One region of the Spirosoma sp. KUDC1026 genome, then DNA from elsewhere that is predicted to be linked to it. Evidence: riboswitches for the same ligand, from Rfam matches in the RefSeq annotation. Region 1 holds a riboswitch; the other holds the start of a gene.
What was found. Region 1 has a riboswitch for cobalamin ahead of HU175_RS23365 (hypothetical protein). Riboswitches for the same ligand answer to the same signal wherever they lie in the genome.

Region 1 (3,398 bases):
AGGTGACGACATAAACAAATCCAGATTGATGCTGGGCGGCACTCCGCTATGTGCCTCCCCGCTGGCGGCAGTCTGATGATGCCGCGTATCGATATAGTCCGGACCGCATTTGAACGGCTGCACCCGTAATCCTCGATTCGCCAGCGCCCGAAGCAACCCGAGTGTCAGTGTCGTCTTACCGGAACCGCTGGCCGGAGCGGCCAGCAGAAACTGAGAAAATATACTCTGATTTGACATTCAACAAGCAGCTAGAGAACTGGTCCAGGCATCATTCCTAATGACTTTTCACTACGTCCCTAGACCCGTAACGAACCACGGAACCCTCGGGCGCTGTAGTATGAGGAAGCACCATTATGGTACACAAAAACCGTATCATAGCGCCGATCGCAAAACAAAGCTCCGCCTAGTTTACGAATGGCAGCAGGTGTTTGTATCCAGCTTGACGTTTTTAGGTCGAACGGTCCAATCTGCTGCAACTGCCGATACTGCTCCTCCGTCAGGAGTTCGACACCCATGGCAGCAGCAGCAGCATCAACATTATTTTCGGGGCGATTATCTTTTCTCAATTCCAGCGCTTCCCGATCATAGCAAAAACTTCTACGTTCTTTGGGACTCTCGGCTGAGCAGTCATAAAAAATATACTCCCCCGTCTTCGAATCATACCCGACAACATCAGGCTCCCCGCCGGTCACTTCCATATCATCGAGCACCCACAGTTTTTCGGGATTGGCATCTAGCTTTTTCTGTACATCAGCCCAGTCAAGATTCTTGTGCCGGTTTCTGTTTTTCTCGAAACGGGCTTTCAAAAGGCGGAGTAGTTCGTCACGCTGTTCGGGCGACAGTTCCTTTTTGTTGGCTGTTGTCATTATGTCTTTTCTGCTTCCGAGGGGTCGTAGATGGGCCTCGATGATCAAGGTTGTAAAGGAAATAGACGAAGCTCGTAACTCAATGCATCTTTAGGCAAAGGCGAGCCATTTTCTGATCAACGTACAATCTGATTATTTTGTAAAGGGCAGTTGATGAATAAGATAAGTGCTCGCGGGAAACGTAAAACGATTGAGTCAAGAAAAGTAACTCAGTCCGTATAGGACAGAAGTACAGCGAAAACTATACTTTTGCCCCTGTTTTTAGGTGCGCTTCCGCCGGGAAGCGCTTAAAAGGGAATCCGTCGCGCTGCCCGTCAGTGTTAATCGGAGCAGTCCCCGCTGCTGTATAGTTCACACAAACATTCTGACAATCAGGCCACTGTTCCTCATCAGGAATGGGAAGGCGTTGGGATCGAACGAGCCAGAAGACCTGCCCAGAAACGTCATAAACCGGTGTGCTTTCGGGACGAAAGGCAGACAGGAAGTCAGATAGGGTGCGCCTACTAACCGGCGGACACCCCTGCTTTTTGTACGCGCTTTTTACGGGTTTGCCACCACATCAACCGAACAAGCGCATGATCAATCCGCTACTTATCGATTCGTTACTGCTGGGTGTGCAGCACTCCTTCGAACCCGACCATATGGCCGCCGTGTCGGTGCTGGCCTCCGAAAAAGGCAAGTCAGGAGGGCATCACATATGGCGTATCATCTGGCGATCGTCGCACTGGGCGCTGGGCCATTCGTTCACCCTCATTCTGTTTGCCTGTCTGGTGCTGCTGGTCAAATCAGCGCTGTCGCTCAACATTGCCGAGCAGGTCGAACTGGCCGTCGGCCCGTTGATGATCTGGCTGGGGATTGTGGCCATCCGGCGGAATCACCAGCAGACGCACGAGCATTTACATCCAGCACCGTCCACTACGTTCAGCCGGTCGTTCTGGGTCGGTATGGTCCACGGCCTGGCCGGTACGGGCGGTGCCTGCACGGTAGCTCTGACGCTGGCGGCCAGCGATGCGGCCACAGCCGTTTGGATTATTGTGCTGCAAAGCGCGGGCATCATCGTCGCCATGACTCTCTACGGCTGCCTGCTGGCTTTTTCACTGACCAAAGTAGTCGACCGGTGGCAGACGGCGGTTCGGGTTATCAACTATGCGGTGGGCATCTTCTCCATTGCGATCGGCATTTACACGCTGGTCGACATTCTTTAATCGTAACAAGTATTCATGAAACACCGCTACTATCTTGTTCTAGGTAGCTCGATCCAGACCCTTGCTTGTCTGGGTGCAACAGCAACGCTTAGTATACTTAACTCTTTACAGGCGCAATCGATCCCTGCCGACACACTACGAAGCCGGGCGCTGGAAGAAACGATCGTTACAGCCACCCGTTCGGAAACCCGTCGCGACCGGGTTCCGCAGCAAATCGACATCATCACCCGACGTGACATCGAGCAAACGCCGGCCACCGACGTAACAGATCTGGTCAAGAAGCTAGCGGCTGTCAATGTCATTCAGTATCCTAACTTATCGTCGGGCGTTGGCATCCGGGGATTCCGTCCGCAGTTCTCGGGACTGAACCAGCGAACGCTGCTGCTGATTGACGGGCGTCCGGCGGGGGCCACGAATTTGTCGACCATTGGACTCAACAACGTAGAGCGGGTCGAAGTGCTGAAAGGGCCCGCATCGGCGCTGTATGGCTCGCAGGCCATGGGGGGCGTCATTAACGTCATCACCCGGCGCTCCACGGGACCGCTGCGGGGCAATGCCTTCGCTGAGTATGGTTCGTTCCAGACATATCAGGCGGGGGGAAATGTTGGCGGCAGTCTAACCAACCGGCTCGACTTCGATGCATCGGTCAACTACCTCCGGCGGGCGCAGGATTACCGAATCGGAAAAGGTAACCTGTTCCGGAATTGGTTAAAAGGCGATCAGGCCGTAAAATACTACAGCAACAAACCGGCCGAAACGATCGATGATCGCAAGGACGATGGGCAGATCCGGCCCAACACCAAGCTCACCTACTATTCCGGTTCGCTAAGGCTGGGCTATCAGATCAGTACTAACTGGCGAGTGGACGTACGGGGCGAAAAATTCATTGCCGACGACGTTGAATCACCCGGCGACATTACCTACGGCACCACGCAGGCCAGCCTGAAAGATGTTAATCGGCAGGCGGGAGAGGTTGCCCTGCGGGGTCAACTGGCGGCTCACAAACCGACGTTACGGGTCTTTGCTTCCGGCGAAAACAATTTCAACCAGACAACCAACGTATCGGGCAAGCCGGTTACCCCGTTCCTGTCGTCAAATACTGCGAACCGCTGGCAGGGCGTTCAGCTCCAAGATAACTGGCAACTGGGGGGTCATCAGCTTACGGTTGGCTACGATTATCTAAATTCCAGTACGTCGTCTCGTAGCTGGAGCGACGGCGTTACCGAAAAAGCGCCTACGCAGCCCAACTACTCGATTCGGTCGTCGGCGTTCTACGCGCAGGGACAGCTGGCCTTCGGCGGAGATCGTTTCCTGTTGCAGCCCGGTC
Region 2 (3,398 bases), 2.7 Mb from region 1:
ATCGGGCTGGGTTCGCTGGATTATGGAACAGTATCACTTCCCGATGAAAGTAATCTACAGTCAGGAAGTTGATGCCGGTAACCTGCGTAAGAAGTACGACGCGATTGTGTTCGTAACCCGGGCCATCCCACAATACACGGGTGAAGACAACGATCCTTACCGAAATTTTGCACCGCGTATTCCGAAAAACGACGAACTACCAGCCGAGTACCGCACGCACACGGGCCGGATCACCCACGAAAAGTCGGTTCCGGAACTGAAGAAATTCCTGGAAGCAGGTGGCGACATCATCACCATTGGCAGCAGCACCAACCTGGCCTATCACCTGGGTCTACCCGTCAAGAACGCTTTGACCGAAGTAACCAGCTCGGGTCAGGAGCGCCCACTGCCCGGCGAGAAATACTATATTCCCGGCAGTGTTCTGCGCGTGAATGTCGATTCGACGCAGCAGGCCACCTGGGGTCTGCCCACCAAAACGGACGTTTACTTCGACGCCAGCCCAGTATTTAACATCGCTCCCGATGCTATCGCGACGGGCAAAGTGAAACCACTGGCGTGGTTCGACAGCGGCAAACCACTACGTAGCGGCTGGGCCTGGGGTCAGGCGTATCTGAAAGATGGCGTCGCGGCTTTCATGGCACCAATTGGTGCGGGCAAACTGTATGCGTTCGGTCCGGAAATCACCTTCCGGGCGCAGGCGCAGGGCACGTTCAAGTTCCTCTTCAACCAGCTTTACGAAACAGACGGCAACTCGGTGGCTGACCTGAACGGCAAGTAAGCAACTGCGATTTTTAGTGTTCTGGCGAAGCGCCCGGTGGATTTTCTACCGGGCGCTTTTGCTTGTTTGCGCCCTCAATCAAGCGAAGTAACCAATACGTTCGTACCTTCGCGCCGGATTCGCGGTGCCCGTCGTCGACCCCAGCGTGGACGGCAATGGCTTAATAGGGAACTCCGGTGGTCTTTGCCGACCAAAACCGGGACTGTCCCCGCAACTGTACTGCTTTGTTTTTCAAGACAGCCGATTCTTTGCTACGTTGGTCACTATTGCCCGTTTCTGGGCAACGGGAAGGCCCGAATCGGTGAGCTAAGTCAGGAGACCTGCCGCTGGTCGTGAGTTGTTTATCGGTACGGAGGATAGCGATAGACAGCGACGGGTATTCACTTTTTCTATGTTCGACATGCGCATTACTACGCGCCTGCTGGCAACCGCCCTGTTGGGACCGGCTGCTCTGGGTATTACTGTACCCGCCCTGGCTCAGGAAGCCAAAACACTCGATGAGGTCGTGGTCACGGCCAACAAATTCCCTCAAAAACAATCGCAGACCGGCAAGGTCGTTACGGTCCTCCCCGATTCGGTGCTGCAACGTTACGCTACGCAGACGGTCAGTCAGCTGCTCACGCGCCAGGCGGGCCTGATGATCGTAGGCGCTCAGGGTCCGCTGGGTTCCAACCAGGACGTGTACCTGCGTGGGGCCTCGGTGGGCAATACGCTGGTGCTGCTGGATGGCGTACCGGTTTATGACCCATCGGGAACCGTTAACGCCTTCGATCTCAACCTGATTACGGTGGGCGAGTGCGAACGGATCGAAATTCTGAAAGGAGCCCAATCAACGGCTTACGGTTCTGATGCCGTTGCCGGAGTAATTTCTATCTCGACGCGTACCGGTTTGGGTAAACGGCCGCTGCGTGTGTCAGCGACGGCCCAGTATGGCACGTACAATACGTTCCGGGGCGGCATTGGTTTGGGTGGGGCTACCGAAAAAGTATCGTATACTCTGCGGTACACGCGCCTGTCATCAACGGGGTTCTCGGCAGCGACGGATCGTGAAAACACGGGCACGTTCGACAAGGACGGCTACCGGCAGAACGCCCTGCTCGGTAACGTAGCCATTGCACTCAATCCGCGGCTGACGCTGAAGCTGCGCGGCCTCACCACGGCCTACCAGACAGACCTCGACGCAGGTGCTTTCGGTGACGAAAAAGATTATACATCCAACAACCGCTTCAGTTTTGGCTCGGCGGGGCTGGAATGGACTCACGAGCGCGGCAAACTGGTTGCGAATTACGGCGTCAGTGGCAGCCGACGCGTCTACAAAGACGACTCGACATCAGTTGAACCGGCCGCTTTTGACAAGTATAGTTACAGTGAATACAGCGGACTGACGCAGTTTGCGGAGGTATACCACACACTGACGGTCCGCAAAAATATCGAGCTGCTCACCGGTGCCGACTACCGCTTCGCCAATACCGACCAGACGTACCGGTCTGTTAGTGAATACGGTCTGTACGAGTCACCACCGCTGGGAGCAGATACGGCCCGTACGGGTCAGTTGAGCCTCTACGCATCGGGTGTCTGGCGGACGCAGAAAGGGCTGTCCGTCGAACTGGGCGGACGTTATAACCACCACTCGGTGTACGGAAATGCATTTACGTACTCGTTCAACCCATCGTACCTGATTCAGGATCAGGTTAAAGTATTTGCTAACCTGTCGTCTGGTTTCCGGGCTCCGTCGCTGTACCAGATTTTCTCGCCGTATGGTAACCGGGCGTTGAAACCAGAACGGAGTCAGTCGATTGAAGCGGGTATTCAGGTCTTCACCAAGGCGAAAAATGCCTGGGTCCGGGCGTTGTATTTCAACCGGCAGGTGCGCGATGTTATCTTCTTCCAGTCCCTGGCAGTGCCGCCCTATACGAGTCAGTACATCAACTTCGACCGGCAGCACGACCACGGGTGGGAGTTTGAAGGGCAGGCGCAACTGGGCAAACTAGCTCTGACCGGCAACCTTACCCTGCTCGACGGTCGGGTGACGACCCAGGCAGCAGGCCGCGACACGACCTACAACAACCTGTTCCGCCGGCCGAAGGTACTGGTCAACTTCACGGCGGGGTATCAGATCACTCCCTCTCTGTTCGCCAGTGCATCACTACGTTCGGTGGGTAGCCGCATCGACCGGTTCTACAACTCGGCCACGTTTGCCACGGAGAACGTAACGCTGGCTCCGTATAGTACGGTTGACCTCTACGCCGAATATCGCCTGAATCAAATCCGCCTGTACGCTGATGTTCAGAACCTGTTCGACAAACAATACGTCGACAGCTACGGCTACAACACCCGCCGACGCACAGCGAATATCGGTGTGCGGGTGAGTTTGTAAGGGAATGTGAACAAAAATAGTTGAGGGGTGTACTAACCGCGACGTATGGCAGTTCGTACACCCCTCAACTATCTTCTTGGCCTGCACAATAAGCAGCTTAGGCTATATCGTACCTGATAGCCACGATCTCCATTTTCTGCTGGCCCTGGGCAGGTGGCCAGGCAATTACCTCTCCTACCCGTTTCCCCTGCAAGGCGCGAGCCAGAGGAGCCGTGAAAGCGATCAAATCCTTGGCGGCATTTG

Region 2: it holds a riboswitch for cobalamin, as region 1 does, so the genes downstream of both, HU175_RS10165 (TonB-dependent receptor plug domain-containing protein) here and HU175_RS23365 (hypothetical protein) in region 1, are expected to answer to the same signal.

What each region holds. Positions count from the first base shown of each region.
Region 1 is NZ_CP056032.1:5,543,439-5,546,836, forward strand. Features, by position in the region: gene HU175_RS23355 (cobyrinate a,c-diamide synthase) at 1-237, opposite strand, end outside; gene HU175_RS23360 (DUF4256 domain-containing protein) at 297-866, opposite strand; cobalamin riboswitch at 1,113-1,319, shown strand; gene HU175_RS23365 (hypothetical protein) at 1,442-2,071, shown strand; gene HU175_RS23370 (TonB-dependent receptor plug domain-containing protein) at 2,087-3,398, shown strand, end outside.
Region 2 is NZ_CP056032.1:2,417,254-2,420,651, reverse strand. Features, by position in the region: gene HU175_RS10170 (M14 metallopeptidase family protein) at 1-778, shown strand, start outside; cobalamin riboswitch at 884-1,121, shown strand; gene HU175_RS10165 (TonB-dependent receptor plug domain-containing protein) at 1,179-3,155, shown strand; gene HU175_RS10160 (GreA/GreB family elongation factor) at 3,253-3,398, opposite strand, start outside.